Regions from separate parts of the Planococcus rifietoensis genome, predicted to be linked through region 2. Evidence: riboswitches for the same ligand, from Rfam matches in the RefSeq annotation. Region 2 holds a riboswitch; the other holds the start of a gene.
The links. Region 2 has a riboswitch for S-adenosylmethionine ahead of AUC31_RS12635 (O-acetylhomoserine aminocarboxypropyltransferase/cysteine synthase family protein). Riboswitches for the same ligand answer to the same signal wherever they lie in the genome.

Region 1 (7,535 bases), 560 kb from region 2:
AAAGACACCTCGCTCGTGTTCATCATCGGCGTCATCGATATCATGGGGCAGGCAAAAATCCTCGGCTCCCGCGGCTTGGCGTTCTTTGAGGTGTATATCGCCGTCTCGATCGTCTATTGGATCTTATGCATTGCCGTCGAGCGATTATTGGTGAAGATCGAGAAGCGTGCACGCAGATATGAAAGAGGGATTGCCTGATGATCAAATTGGAGAAGCTGCATAAATATTACGATCGCCAGCATGTGTTGAAAGGCATCGATTTAACCGTCGAAAAAGGCGAAGTGGTGGCGGTCCTCGGGCCAAGTGGTTCCGGGAAGTCGACGTTGTTGCGCTGCATCAATTTTCTCGAAGATCCGACGAGCGGCATCGTGGAAATCGGCGGAAAGCGGGTGGATGCGGCCACCGCCAAGAAAAAGGAAATCTTCGCGCTCAGGACTGCAACGGGCATGGTGTTCCAGCAATACAACCTGTTCAAGAATCTGACTGTGCTGCAAAATGTCTCCGTCGGTTTGACGAGCGTCAAGCGGATGAAAAAAGACGCTGCTGACAAGAAAGGCATCGAGATGCTCGAGCAGGTCGGCTTGTCGTCTAAACTGAGCCATTACCCTGCGCAATTGTCCGGAGGCCAGCAGCAGCGTGTCGGCATCGCCCGTGCGCTGGCTTTGGACCCGGAAGTGCTGTTATTCGACGAACCGACTTCTTCATTGGACCCTGAACTGGTCGATGAAGTATTGGCCACCATCCGCCGCGTCGCGGACACCGGAAAAACGATGTTCATCGTGACCCATGAATTGAGTTTTGCGCGGGAAATTTCGGACCGCGTCATCTTTATGGAAGACGGCGTCATTATTGAGCAAGGCACGGCTGAGCAAATTTTCACTGAGCCCGCCGTTGAAAGAACGAGACAATTTTTAGGGAAAGCCGTCCAAGGCTGAGGGAATAAAGTGAAACGACTGAGAGCGGAAGGATGGTTTGGAATGAACCCGATTGAACAGATATTGAACGAGTTCCCGGTCCTCATCGTGGACGGGGCTATGGCGACAGAACTTGAAAACTATGGATGCAATTTAAATGATTCTTTATGGTCAGCGAAAATATTGATGGAAAATCCGGAGTTAATCAAGAAAGTGCATGTGGATTATTTCCAGGCTGGGGCGGATTGTGCCATTACGGCCAGTTACCAGGCGACTATTGAAGGCTATCAGGAGAGAGGGCTGACAGAATCACAAGCGATCGCATTGATCACGAAGTCTGTCGAGTTGGCAACACAAGCGCGCGACGAGTTTTGGGGCGCTGCAGCGGATCGCTCGGACAGGCCCAAGCCTTTAGTGGCGGCATCAGTCGGCCCGTACGGCGCATTTTTATCGGACGGGTCTGAATACCGCGGCGGCTATGCGATTGGCGAAGAGCAATTGGCCGCATTTCATAGAGAGCGCATCCGGGTGCTGGTGGAAGCAGGAGCGGATATTTTAGCGTGCGAAACTTTGCCGTGCCTTGCGGAAGCGAAAGCGATCGTGAGCGTGCTGGAAGAATTCCCGCAAGTGTCTGCCTGGTTCACATTCAGTGCGAAAGATGAGTTCCATATCAGCGACGGGGAGCGGATCGCGGATTGTGCAAAATGGCTCGAGCAACAACCGCAAGTGGCGGCAATCGGCATTAATTGCACAGCTCCGCAGTTTATCGAATCCTTGATCCAGGAAGTGAAAAGCGCGTCTTCCAAACCGGTCATCGTTTATCCGAATTCCGGCGCCACTTACGACCCGATAAGCAAAACCTGGAGCGAAGAACCGTCAGCTGGTGCGTTTTCAGCTAATTCGAAAGCCTGGCATAAAGCAGGAGCAGATATCATCGGCGGCTGTTGCAGCACGACTCCCGATGATATTGCAGCGATCGCCTCGTGGGCGCGCCAAGGGAAGGCTTCGGAAGTTTAAGGCAGCTCCTGATGCGGGTGATCGTTCATTTTATAAAACCTAGTTGACAAGTAGGTTTTAAATATAGTCTAATGTGAATAAGCTTTTTTCGCATTACTTCACATTAAAGGCAGCTAGTGGGCCTCCTGATTTTTAAACAGCTGAAGGAGGGATTGCATGAACGAACAATATCCTGTCATCCAAGGGGCGGAAGCCTTCTTTCTGAAAGGCGGCGGCACCGGCATCCTACTGTGCCACGGGTTTCTCGGCACGCCGCAAAGCGTTAGGGAGTTAGGCGAAGCGCTCGGCAAGCAAGGCTATACGGTTTCCTGTCCGCGGCTGCCAGGCCATGGCACCCATTTCAAGGACCTGCAACCATTCTCTAATGAGGACTGGTTCCAGAGTGTCGAGCAGGCCTATTTAGAACTCAAGCAAACATGCACATCGGTCTTTGTCATTGGGCAATCGATGGGCGGCACCTTGAGCTTGGATCTGGCCAGCCGCCATTCTGAAATCCGTGGCATCGCGTTGATCAATCCGGCGATCGACATCCCGCAGTTTGAAACTTACCGCAGCCGCCCGGCCCATGCTTACGTCACAGAAGATGCGCCCGATATTAAAAAAGCGGATGCGGTGGAAATCACTTACGGGCAAGCGCCGGTCAAAGCGTATCAGCAATTGCTCGGCTATATGGATGCTGTCCGCGCAAAGCTCGGCGAAGTCCACTGCCCGGTCGTGTGTTTCCAGTCGCTTGAAGATCATGTCGTACCGCCAGCCAACACCGATTATATTCTCGGCAAGGTCGGTTCAGAACACGCGTTCAAGCACGAACTCCATAATTCCTATCACATCGCTTCCATGGACCATGAATTGGATTTTATCGTCGCCAAATCTATTGAATGGATCGAACAGTCGAGTGTTTTGCCGGCAGGACGGCAAGCGTAAACCAAATCGAATTTCAGCGTCATGTAAATAAATTCAATTTCTTCAAAATAATGTTGACAAGCTGGATCAAGGGCCGTAACATGAACTTTACAATTTAATCATCTTATCGAGATTGACTGAGGGACTGGCCCTGAGACGTCAAAGCAGCAGACCGCAATGCGGCACTGTGCTAATTCCTTGTACCGCGCGTACAGAGATAAGAGAGGCGATCGAACGTATGAAACCACTCCTCTTCTTGTCGAAAAGAAGAAGGGGTTTTTTTATTACGTTAAAACCAAGTAAACAGGTAAGATAAATTATTTTTGGCGAAGGAGGTGCCTTCAGTGGACAAATGGTTTTCGAAATACCGTCGGAGCTTGAGCGGCAGATTGGCGCATCAACACTTCGACGCTTCATTGAAAATCTGGGAACTTGGATAGGCTTTTAAGCAGTTGCATACATACTCGAGGCATCATTATTTTTTAAATCATAAGGAGGAACATCGTGAAGAATATCATCTTTTTAGTTATCACGTTAATTGCACTTATCGGATTGGCCGGTTGTTCCGGCAGTGAAGCAAGCCCATCAGATTCAGGCGCAGCTTCAGAACCTGTAGAAGGCGGAGAATTGAATGTGGCGATCGGCGCAGATCCGAACACGCTCGATTGGATGTATACAGGGGAAAGTGCCGCTCGCAAAATCGGCTGGCATATTTATGAAGGCTTGTTTGCCTTGAACCAGGATTTTGAAGCGGCACCGCTGCTCGCGGAAGATTATGAAGTGAGCGAAGACGGAAAAACCTACACGATTAATTTGCGTGAAGGCGTAACTTTCCATAACGGGGAACCAGTAACGGCAGAAGATGCCAAAGCGTCCATCGAACGTTGGCTGAAAGTGTCATCTGTCGGCAAGATCACCAACGACCACGTGGAGTCCGTAGAAGCAGACGGCTCGCAATTGACCATTCAATTGAACAAAGCCTATAGCTCCTTGCTTTCCGATTTGGCTGCCCCGAAATCGGCTGCAGTCGTCTTGCCGAAAGCAATCGCTGAAGCGGCCGGCGAAAAGCCGCTCGACCATGACCAGTATATCGGCACCGGGCCTTTCCAGTTTGATTCGTGGAAGCGCGGCGATGAAATCGTACTTTCCAAATACGACGACTATGCATCCAGAACCGATGAGACAAGCGGTTTGACGGGAGAGAAAAAAGCGTATGTGGATTCGGTCCATTTCAAGATCGTCAAAGACCCTCAAGTGGTGGTTAATGGCTTGAAAACCGGGCTTTACGATTTCGGCGATGAAGTGCCGCTCGATTTGTACGAAGTGATTGAAAGCACGCCGAATATCGAAGCAGGCACCGCCACTAACGGCTATACGGTGTTGACGCCGGATAAATCGGAAGCGCCTTTCGATGACTTGCAAGTGCGCCAGGCATTGAACGCTGCACTCGATAAAGAAGCGATTGCCAAAGCAACATACGGCAACGAGGAATTTTACGAATTGGACGGCGCGTTGTTTACGCCGAACCAAACTGCCCTGTATTCGGAAGAAAACACAGACGGCTTCCTATCCTACGATGTGGATGAAGCGAAACGCTTATTGGAAGAAAGCAGCTACGACGGTGAGCCGATCAAAATTATCTTCTCAAGCGATTCCAACGACTATAAGAAAATTGCCGAGATCGCTGAACAGCAGCTTGAAGCAGCCGGCTTTGCGGTCGAGCTGGAATCCTATGAATGGGCAACATACCTTGAGAAATGGGGAGAGGCTACCAATTGGGATCTCGTTGTCGTCGGATGGTCCCCGTTCTTCTCGCCGAACCAGGCAGGCATGTTGAGCCAGGATTCGAACAGCAGCGGCTGGTACAACAGCGAGAAATGGCAGGAGCAAATCGCCCAGTGGGCACAAGCGGAATCCGAGGAAGAGCGACAGCAGATCCTCGCCGGCTTGAACGAAACGCTCTACGAAGAATTGCCGTTTGAAAAAGTGACGAACATCTCGAACTTGAATGCGCGCACAACCGATATCCACGACTATAGCGAATGGTACGGCCCGCGCTTCTGGAATACGTATAAAACCAATTAAAAACGAGCCATCAAACAGGATAACTAAGAGAAGAAAATCGTCAGGAACGATGCTGGCGATTTTCTTCCTTTTATGGAGAAGGGGGAACACGCAATGCTGAACTACACGATTCGCCGGTTGTTGTCGGTGATTCCCGTCATGCTGGTCGTCAGTGTCATCGTCTTTATGATCGTGCATTTGACTCCCGGTAACCCGGCGTTTCTCATTTTAGGAGAAGACAGTTCACCGGAAGCGATTGCTGATTTGGAGCGTGAACTGGGCTTGGACCAAGCGCTTTATGTCCAATTCTTCAATTGGTTTTCACAAGTCATCACGGGGGATCTCGGAACTTCCGTTTACTCTTCGCAATCGGTGACCTCGCTGATCGCTGAGAATTTCGGGCCGACCTTCAGCTTGATGGCGCTGTCGACGGTGATTTTGCTCGCCATTGCCATTCCAGTGGCGATCCTCATCGTCGCGCTGCGCAAGACCGTCTTGGATCCGATCTTCACATCGGTTTCCTTGTTCGGCGTATCCGTCCCGGAATTCTGGCTCGCGACGCTATTGGTGCTTGGCTTCGGCGTTGCGCTGCCGATCTTTCCGGTGGCCGGCTATGTGCCGTTTGCGGAAGGGGCGGATGCATGGCTTCACCATATTTTGCTGCCGTCGTTTGTACTAGCGATCGTCGAAGTGGGCATCATCGCGCGGATGCTGCGCGACAGCATGCTCGATTCGGTCAATCAGGATTACATCAAAACGGCGCGCGCGAAAGGCGTAAAGGAACGTGAAGTATTGATGCGCCATGTCTTCGTCAATGCCTTGATCCCGACGACGACGGTACTCGGCGCTACCGTGGCCGGCTTGCTTGGCGGCACGGTCATCATCGAGACTTTGTTCACGATTCCGGGCATCGGCCAGCTCTTGGTCGATTCCATCCACCGGCGCGATTACCCAGTCGTCCAGGGAATTGTGCTGTTCATTGCCGGTATTTATGTATTCGTCAATTTATTGGTGGATTTGCTCTACACGTTCCTCGATCCGCGCATCCGCTATGATTGACTATTTGGAAGGAGACGAAACCGATGTTTACTAAGAAAACGAATCTATTGGCGATGGCCATGCTGGTACTTGTCGCGCTTGCGGCGATCACCGCCAGTTCCTGGCTGCCTTTCTCGCCGGCCGCGATTTCCCCGGAACAGCGCTTGACCGGCCCTTCGGCGGCGCATTGGTTCGGCACCGATGATTTCGGTCGCGACATTTTCTCGCGGACCATCGTCGCCGCCCGGGTGTCCTTGTCTGTCGGCGTCATCGTTGCGGTGCTGTCGACGGTAATCGGCACCGTGATCGGCTTGATTTCCGGTTACTTCCGTAAAGTGGATTTCGTGCTGATGCGAATCATCGATGGCTTTCTGGCGTTTCCGGCACTGATCCTTGCGCTGGCGCTGGTCGCGGCACTTGGCGGCAGCATCACCAATATCATCATCGCTTTGACGCTGGCGTTTTTCCCGGTCATGGCGAGAGTCGTCCGTTCGGCGACGCTGCAAGTGAAAAACCAATCCTATATCGAAGCCGCCCAGACGACCGGGTCGAGCCATGCGGTGATTATCACCAAATACATATTGCCGAATATCTTGTCCCCAGTCATTGTCCAAAGCACCTTTATTTTTGCGAAAGCGATTTTAGCGGAAGCGGCGCTCAGCTTTCTCGGCGTGGGGGTTAACCCGTCAACGCCGACCTGGGGCAATATGCTGCAGGAAGCACAGATTTACGTGACCATCGCGCCTTGGTATTCCATTTTCCCGGGCCTTGCGATTGTCATCACCGTTCTGGCTTTGAACTTGCTCGGCGATGGGCTAAGAGACAGTTTTAATCCACATCAAGCGAAACGCAAGCGCAAAACGAAGCTTGCCTGAAAGGGGTATTCGAATGCTGCAAGTAGATAATCTTCATGTCCATCTCGATACACCGGGCGGCCTCGTGAAAGCGGTCGACGGCGTGTCCTTCTCCATCCAAAAAGGAGAGACCATCGGCATCGTTGGGGAGTCGGGGAGCGGCAAAAGCGTGCTTGCCCATTCCTTGATGAAGCTCAATCCGGAACCGCCTGCACTGTATCCACAAGGCACGATTCATTTTGAAGGCCAGCCGGTATTGAAAATGTGCAAAACGGAACTGAGAAAACTGCGGGGCAACGACATCGCCATGATTTTTCAGGATCCGATGTCGAGCTTGAATCCCGTCTCCAAAATCGGCAAGCAATTGATCGAAGCCATACAAGCGCATCAAAAACGTCCGAAACAGCAAGCGCGCGAAAAAGCGATCGAGTTATTGGAAGACGTCGGCATTGCCGATGCCAAAGCGCGCATGAACAGCTACCCGCATCAATTCTCGGGTGGGATGCGTCAGCGTGTGTTGATCGCCATGGCGCTTGCTTCCAATCCGAAACTATTGATTGCGGATGAGCCGACGACGGCGCTGGATGTCACGATACAGGCGCAAGTTTTGGATTTACTGAAGGGCATCCAGGAAAAATACGGCACAGCCATTCTCGTCATCACCCACGACCTCGGCGTCGTGGCCCATTTGGCTGACCGCATCCTGGTCATGTATGCCGGGAAAATCGTTGAATCGGGAAGTGCT
Region 2 (7,535 bases):
GCCGAAAGCCCGACCCAAAGCCACGGAATTTGTGCGCCCTTTAACTGGCCTGAAATCCACACAAAGATTAGAAGGCCAAAACCGCCGATTGCAAGGCGCGCTGCCCCGATTGTCAACGGATGGGCTTCTCCCACTAGAAAAGTCTGCGCTGTCCCTGTCGTTCCCCAAAGCATTGCCGCGAATAATACCCATATGTATGCTTTCATTTGCATCAGTTTCCACCGCTTTCTCTCTGTAAAGTTTTATATGTTTTAAAGCATAGCTGGAAAACGCCCATGCTTGTACTAGATTATGGAAAATTCGTCCACTCTTCTAAACATACCACGGCACGGATGGTTTGAGATAGGGTTCAAATAGCTTTATAATAGAAAGAAAAAGAGGAGGCGATCGCATGTATATGACAGTCCCGGAAACTGCCGTTTTTTTGTCGATGCCGGAAGAGCAAGTCAACCGCTACGTACTTGAAGGCCGGATTCGCGCAGTCCATGACGGAGAACAATACTTGATCAACACCTCCCAATTCGAAAGCCATTTCCAACAGCTGGAAGTTGCCAAACTGGAGCTGGAAGAGTGGCGCGCTACGCCAATCCCTGATGATATCGATATTAAAGACGAGGATTGACGAAACGCAAAAAAGATCGGAGCCATTTAGGCTTCGATCTTTTTTTGATGAACAAGTTTATGCTAATACATGGCTTTTGGCATTCACCGTTTTCTGCAACTGGGCTTGTACATGATGGGCCCATTTCTCAAATTCCACCAAAAATCCGTCGTGGCCAAAATCCGTTTCGATTTTCTCCCATTTCGCATTCGGTTGATTTTCGACCCAAGGAATCATCAATTCTCCCGGGTACAATAAATCGTGGCTATAGGAAATCGATAACAGCTCTGCGGCTAATTCCGCCTCTTCCACATCGTGTGTGTTCATGGCTTTCAGCAAAATGAGATAACTATTCGGGTCAAAGCGTCCTGCCAATTTACGCCCCTGGTAATCCAAATAGGATTGAACTTCAAATTCTTCCCCGCAGCGCGAACGGCCGAAGCGGCCATTGAATAATTGACTGCTCCGGTATGTCACCATGCCGGCCATGCGCGCGATTTCGAATCCTTTCAGCCTGGTTTCCGGATGATAATTGCCTGATTGGAACTCGGGATCGTTTTCGATTGCCTGGATGCCGATGTGATTGAATGCCACACCATAATCTCCATAATATGGCGTTACGGCAAGTGCAATGGCCGTATCCAGAAACTCTGGATAGAGCTTTGCCCATTCCAAGGTTTTCATGCCACCGAGCGAACCGCCGATCACCGCTGCCAAATGGTTGATGCCCAAAGCTTCCAGGGCTTTTCGTTCCGCTCTCACCATGTCCCGGATGGTCAGTTCAGGAAATGACGCTCGGTAAGGTTCACCGGTTTCCGGGTTGATCGAAAGCGGGCCGGTCGAACCGTTGCAGCCGCCGAGTACATTGAACGTGATGGCTTGGAACTGCCCGGTATCCACCGCTTTTCCTGGGCCGATCAGCCCTGCCCACCAGCCTGGTTGATCTGCAGTTCCCACTGCATATTGATCGCCCGTCAGCGCATGGCAAACCAGAATCGCCGGCGCAGAACTGTCTCCGACGCGTTCATACGCCAATTCCACTTCGCGCAATAGTTGACCTGATTCAAGTTTTAGCTGGCCGATGGATACTGTCGTCATCCGAATCCCTCCTTACGCGTTCTCGAGTACTGCCGCTTGGATCGCTTGCTCCAAATCAGCGATTAAATCTTCGTGGTTTTCCAATCCTACAGACAAACGGATCAATTCTTCCGTAACGCCTGAATTTTTCAGTTCTTCTGCTGTCAATTGCTGGTGAGTTGTTGACGCCGGGTGGATGATCAATGATTTGGCATCACCGACATTCGCCACGTGCGACCATAAATTAACGCCATCGATTACTTTGCGGCCGGCTTCCCGTCCGCCTTTGATGCCGAAGTTGACGATCGAACCATAGCTGTCTTTCAAATATTTATCAGCAAGTGCTTTGGATGGATGTCCTTCGAGGCCAAGGTAATTGACCCACTCGACTTGCGGATGGTCTTTCAAATATTCAGCGACCTTTTGCGCATTCGTCGCGTGGCGTGGAATCCGCAGATGCAAGGTTTCAAGTCCCTGAAGCAGTGCATGGGCGCTGTCCGCACTGAGCGACGGGCCGAAATCGCGCAATAGCTGGACGCGTAATTTCGTCGCGAATGCCGCTTCCGGCACATCAATTCCGAAACGGATGCCATGGTAGGTTTCATCCGGCTCCGTGTAATTCGGGAAGCGCGGATTGTCCCAGTTGAACCGTCCGGCATCAACCGCTACGCCGCCGATTGTCGTTCCGTGCCCGCCGATCCATTTCGTAGCGGAATGGATGACCACGTCTGCACCGAATTCGATCGGGTTGCTGACGAAAGGCGATGCGAATGTATTATCGATCAACAGCGGAACCCCGTTTTCATGGGCGATATTAGCTACCCGCTCGACGTCGAACACGTTCAAGCTTGGATTTCCGATGATTTCACCGAACAAGGCTTTCGTCTTGTCGGTAATCGCTGCACGGAAATTTTCAGGATCGGTGGCATCGACGAATTTTACGTTAATGCCGTAGCGCGGCAATGTGTTGGCGAATAAATTGTAAGTTCCACCGTATAGGTTGCTATCAGCAATGATTTCATCTCCCGCTTCAGCTACATTCAATACTGAGAATGCAATGGCTGCCATTCCTGATGACAAAGCCACTGCAGCGGTCCCGCCTTCAAGAAGTGCGACGCGCTGTTCGAACACATCAACTGTTGGATTCATGATGCGCGAATAGATATTGCCTGTCTCTTTCAAGCCAAATAGGTTTTGTGCGTGCTCGGTATCTTTGAATACATAAGAAGTCGTTTTATGGACCGGTACGCCGCGAGCGCCAGTCACTGGATCTGGTTCTTGGCCACCGTGTAATAGAAGAGTTTCTGGTTTGAAGTTTGTCATTGTCAATTCCTCCTGTTTTTTGTAATAGTTTTGTTCGGTATGAGGAGGACACAAAAAGACCCTCTTCAGAAAGAAGAGGGCCGTTATATACGGATTTGCCTCCTCTTATCTTTCAGCGACGCAAATGCGCGCTGTAGGATTTAGCACCTTTCCAGACATGAGCCTGTTGGTTGCCGGGCATCGTAGGGCCTATTCCCTCCGCCTCTCGTGATAAGAGTATTCAGTTATTTTTTTGCTTGTGGAAAAGTATAGAGGACAGCCCTGGTTAAAGTCAAGGATATTTTTCTAAAAATTTTAACTACTATAAGTAGCTTATCTCCCGAAAAAAAACTACGTCAAAGCTGTTGACTTTTTCGCTATTTCGAAATAGAGTAGGAATCACGAATTGAATAGCTTACATCACTTTCTTATCCAGAGAAATCGAGGGACAGGCCCTATGACGTTTCGGCAGCAGATTCGCAAATCAGCGAAAACTGTGCTAATTCCTGCAAATGCTTCGGCATTTGGAAGATGAGAATGAGATGGTTTCATATTTTGGAGCCCTCTTTTTTCTTGCGTATAAGAAAAAAGAGGGCTTTTTGTTGTTATTTCAAGAAAGTGTTCGTTCGCACTCATTCGAATCGTTATTTGCAGCCACAGGAGGGACACCATGATTCAATTTGAAGCAGTCAAGAAAACTTACGTATCCGGCAAGCAAGAAGTCCATGCGCTCAACGGCATTGATTTGACCGTCGAGACCGGGGAAATTTACGGCGTCATCGGATTTAGCGGCGCAGGGAAAAGCTCGTTGATCCGCACGGTGAATTTGCTCGAGCGCCCATCAACAGGACGCGTGCTCATCCATGGAGAGGACATTTCCACTTTAAGCGCACGCAAAATCCGCGATACACGAAAAGACATCGGCATGATCTTCCAGCATTTCAATTTGCTGAACTCGAAAACCGTACACCATAATATCGCGATGCCGCTGATTCTCGCCAAGACACCAAAAGCGGAAATTGACCGAAAAGTGGCGGAACTATTGGAGTTTGTCGGGCTTGCCGACCAAGCGAAAAAATACCCGGATCAATTATCCGGCGGGCAAAAGCAGCGCATCGGCATTGCAAGAGCACTCGCCACCAACCCGTCCATACTGCTATGCGATGAAGCAACGTCAGCGCTCGACCCGCAGACGACCCAGTCCATCCTGGATCTGCTGCGCCGCATCAACCAGGAATACAACATCACCATCTTGCTCATCACCCACGAGATGGGCGTCATCCGGGAAATCTGCGACAAAGTGGCCGTTCTCGAAGAAGGACGTGTCATCGAACAAGGCAGCGTATTTGAAGTGTTTACCAATCCCCAGCACGCGACGACGAAACGTTTCGTCCGTTCTGTCATGAACGATGAATTGCCAGATTCGCTCCTTGAGCAAATCCGCCACAACGACGGGACACGCCCAATCTACCGGGTGCAGTTTACCGGGAATTCAGTCGGCCAGCCATTCATGTCACGGGTTTCACGCGAATTCCAGCTCGATTTGAATGTTTTGTTCGGCAACATTACAGAACTTCAAGGCATTCCATACGGCAACTTGATTGTGGAGTTCGACGGCGCTCATGCAGAAATCGACCGCGCACTCGCCTCGATCCGAAACGATAACATCCAAGTAGAGGAGGTGCAGCAACATGCAGGTTGATCAATCGCAAATTCTAGAAGCTTTATGGGAGACGCTTTACATGACGGGTGCATCATTCGTTTTCTCGCTCTTCATCGGCTTGCCGCTCGGCATCTTGCTGGTCGTCACACGAAAAGGCCACCTGCTCGAAAATGAAGCCGTATTTAACGTATTGAACATCGTCATCAATATCTTCCGTTCGGTTCCGTTCATCATCTTGATGGTCGCCATCATTCCACTAACGCGCATCATTGTCGGCACATCGATCGGCACAGCCGCAGCCATCGTGCCATTGGTATTTTATGCTGGGCCTTACATCGCCCGACTCATCGAGAATTCATTGCTCGAAGTCGATAAAGGCGTCATCGAAGCAGCCCAGGCGATGGGCGCTTCTCCCGGCCAGATCATTTTCCGCTTCCTTATCCCGGAAGCGCTCAGCTCCCTTGTCCTCGCATTGACCATCGCTATCGTCGGCTTGATCGGCGCATCCGCAATGGCTGGCGCGATTGGAGGCGGCGGACTCGGCGACTTGGCCATCACTTACGGATATCAGCGCTTCGACACGGTGGTCATGCTCTTGACTGTTGCCATTCTGGTCGTCCTTGTCCAAGGCGTTCAATCACTCGGCAACCTCATGTCCCGCAGAGTACGCCGGAGCTAAGTCCTTTAATTCACGTTAAACAAACTCAATAAGGTGGTTCATTCACCAGCACCACTACTTTAAAAACCCATTGGAGGATTTCATCATGAAAAAAATTACAGCTCTTTTAGCAACAGCAGGCATTGCCGCGCTTCTCGGCGCATGTGGAGACGATAGCTCAGCCGGCGAAACCACGAAAGTGACACTTGGTATCAGTGGATCGGACACGACCATTTGGGATTATGTCGGCGACAAAGCCGCTGAAGAAGGCATCGAGCTCGACATCATCACGTTCTCGGATTATGTGGCGCCTAACTTGGCACTCGCTGAAGGCGAACTCGACTTGAATGCCTTCCAGACCATCTCGTATTTCGATGAGTTTGTCGAAGAGCATAATGTCGACATCGTGCCGATCGGCTCTACCGTCATTGCGCCGATGGGCTTGTATTCCGATAAATACGAATCGATCGAAGAACTTCCAGAAGGCGCCCAAATCGCGATGCCGAATGAAGCAACCAACATGGGCCGTGCACTCCTCTTGCTCGATGAATCCGGGCTCATCACGTTATCCGACGATGCCGGGTTGACTGGAACGGAAGAAGACATCATCGACAACCCGAAAAACATTGAAGTTGTCCCGATGACTTCCGCCCATACGCCGCGCGCTATGGCTGACGTCGCTGCTTCCATCGTCAACAACGGCATTGCAGTGGATGCAGGATTGAATCCGACAGAAGATCCAATTGCCCGTGAAAGCGATACGGCAAAACCTTATATCAACTTGATCGCCGCGCAAAAAGGCCAGGAAGATAACGAAGCGTATCAGCGCATCGTTGAATTGTACCAGGAAGAAGACACAGCTGAATTTGTCATCGAGCACACAGAAGGCGCTCAAATCCCGACTTTTGTTTCGGTTGAAGAATTAGTCGATTACCAATAAGAAAACAAACGATTTGCAATTGCATGCTGTTAAAAAAAGAAATTTCATTTGAGGGGGACGATTACATGACCATCATTAGCGAAGCGCGCGAGACGATTACGGAATCGATCGACAAGAACCGTGCACAGTATTTACGCATCAGCCATGCCATCCATGAAAATCCGGAAATTGGCAACGAAGAAGTGTTCGCGAGCGGACTGTTGACCGGATTGCTTGAAGAAGCCGGATTCCAGGTGGAAGACGGTGTCGCTGGCCACCACACTGCCTTTTACGCGGTCCGCGACAGCCAAAAGCCAGGGCCGACCATCGCGTTTCTTGCTGAATACGACGCCTTGCCGGGCATCGGCCATGCATGCGGACACAATATTATCGGCACGACCAGTGTCGCAGCCGCAATTGCGCTCAGTAAAACCTTGGAATTCACCGGCGGGCGCGTCGTCGTCCTCGGCACCCCCGCTGAAGAAGGCGGGCCGAATGGCAGCGCGAAAGGAAGTTTCGTCAAACACGGACTTCTTGAAAAAATCGATGCTGCATTGATGCTTCACCCCTCTGGAAACTCAGCGGTTACAGGCCCATCACTTGCTGTGGATCCCTTAAGTTTTCATTTCTACGGCAAGCCGGCCCATGCTGCCGGGTCTCCTGAAAAAGGCATCAACGCTCTCGATGCCGTGCTCCAATTGTTTAATGGCATCAATGCCCTTCGCCAGCAATTGCCGGATGATGCACGTGTACACGGCATCATCACTCATGGCGGCGACGCGCCGAATATCATCCCGGAATATGCCTCTGCCCGCTTCTATATCCGCGGCGATTCTTGGAAAAAAACAGCCGAGACGGCGAAAAAAGTACGTGCCATCGCTGAAGGTGCAGCCCTGGCGACAGGCGCCCGTGTCGAAATCGAACGTTTCCAGAATGAAGTAAAAGATCTTGTCGTCACGCCTGAACTCGATGAAATTCTTAAAGCCGAACTCGAAACACTAGGCGACAAGGTAGCCGATTCGCGCATTTCCGGGCTCGGTTCGACCGATGCCGGAAATATCAGCTATGAAGTGCCGACTGCCCACGGCTATATCAAAATCGGACCCGAAAGCCTCATTGCCCACACCGAAGAATTCCGGGAAGCCGCCCGCTCCAAAGCTGGTGACGAAGCCTTGGTCAAAGGCGCCAAAGCATTGGCCCAAACCGGTTACCGTTTGCTGACTGAACACGCTTTACTGGCGCAAGTCAAACAAGCCCATATCCGCTCGCTTGCCGCCAAACAACAAGATTAAAAACCAGCGCCCAGGCGCTGTTT

Region 1: linked by a shared signal. The riboswitch ahead of AUC31_RS15485 (ABC transporter substrate-binding protein) and the one ahead of AUC31_RS12635 (O-acetylhomoserine aminocarboxypropyltransferase/cysteine synthase family protein) in region 2 are both predicted to bind S-adenosylmethionine.

What each region holds. Positions count from the first base shown of each region.
Region 1 is NZ_CP013659.2:3,113,375-3,120,909, reverse strand. It holds gene AUC31_RS15505 (amino acid ABC transporter permease) at 1-198, shown strand, start outside; gene AUC31_RS15500 (amino acid ABC transporter ATP-binding protein) at 198-935, shown strand; gene mmuM (homocysteine S-methyltransferase) at 978-1,931, shown strand; gene AUC31_RS15490 (alpha/beta hydrolase) at 2,088-2,855, shown strand; SAM riboswitch class I at 2,956-3,058, shown strand; gene AUC31_RS15485 (ABC transporter substrate-binding protein) at 3,339-4,919, shown strand; gene AUC31_RS15480 (ABC transporter permease) at 5,013-5,957, shown strand; gene AUC31_RS15475 (ABC transporter permease) at 5,981-6,811, shown strand; gene AUC31_RS15470 (ABC transporter ATP-binding protein) at 6,825-7,535, shown strand, end outside.
Region 2 is NZ_CP013659.2:2,557,825-2,565,359, forward strand. It holds gene AUC31_RS12620 (EamA family transporter) at 1-212, opposite strand, end outside; gene AUC31_RS12625 (helix-turn-helix domain-containing protein) at 392-622, shown strand; gene metX (homoserine O-acetyltransferase MetX) at 680-1,699, opposite strand; gene AUC31_RS12635 (O-acetylhomoserine aminocarboxypropyltransferase/cysteine synthase family protein) at 1,712-3,001, opposite strand; SAM riboswitch class I at 3,104-3,218, opposite strand; SAM riboswitch class I at 3,406-3,518, shown strand; gene AUC31_RS12640 (methionine ABC transporter ATP-binding protein) at 3,651-4,682, shown strand; gene AUC31_RS12645 (methionine ABC transporter permease) at 4,672-5,322, shown strand; gene AUC31_RS12650 (MetQ/NlpA family ABC transporter substrate-binding protein) at 5,408-6,241, shown strand; gene AUC31_RS12655 (M20 family metallopeptidase) at 6,307-7,512, shown strand.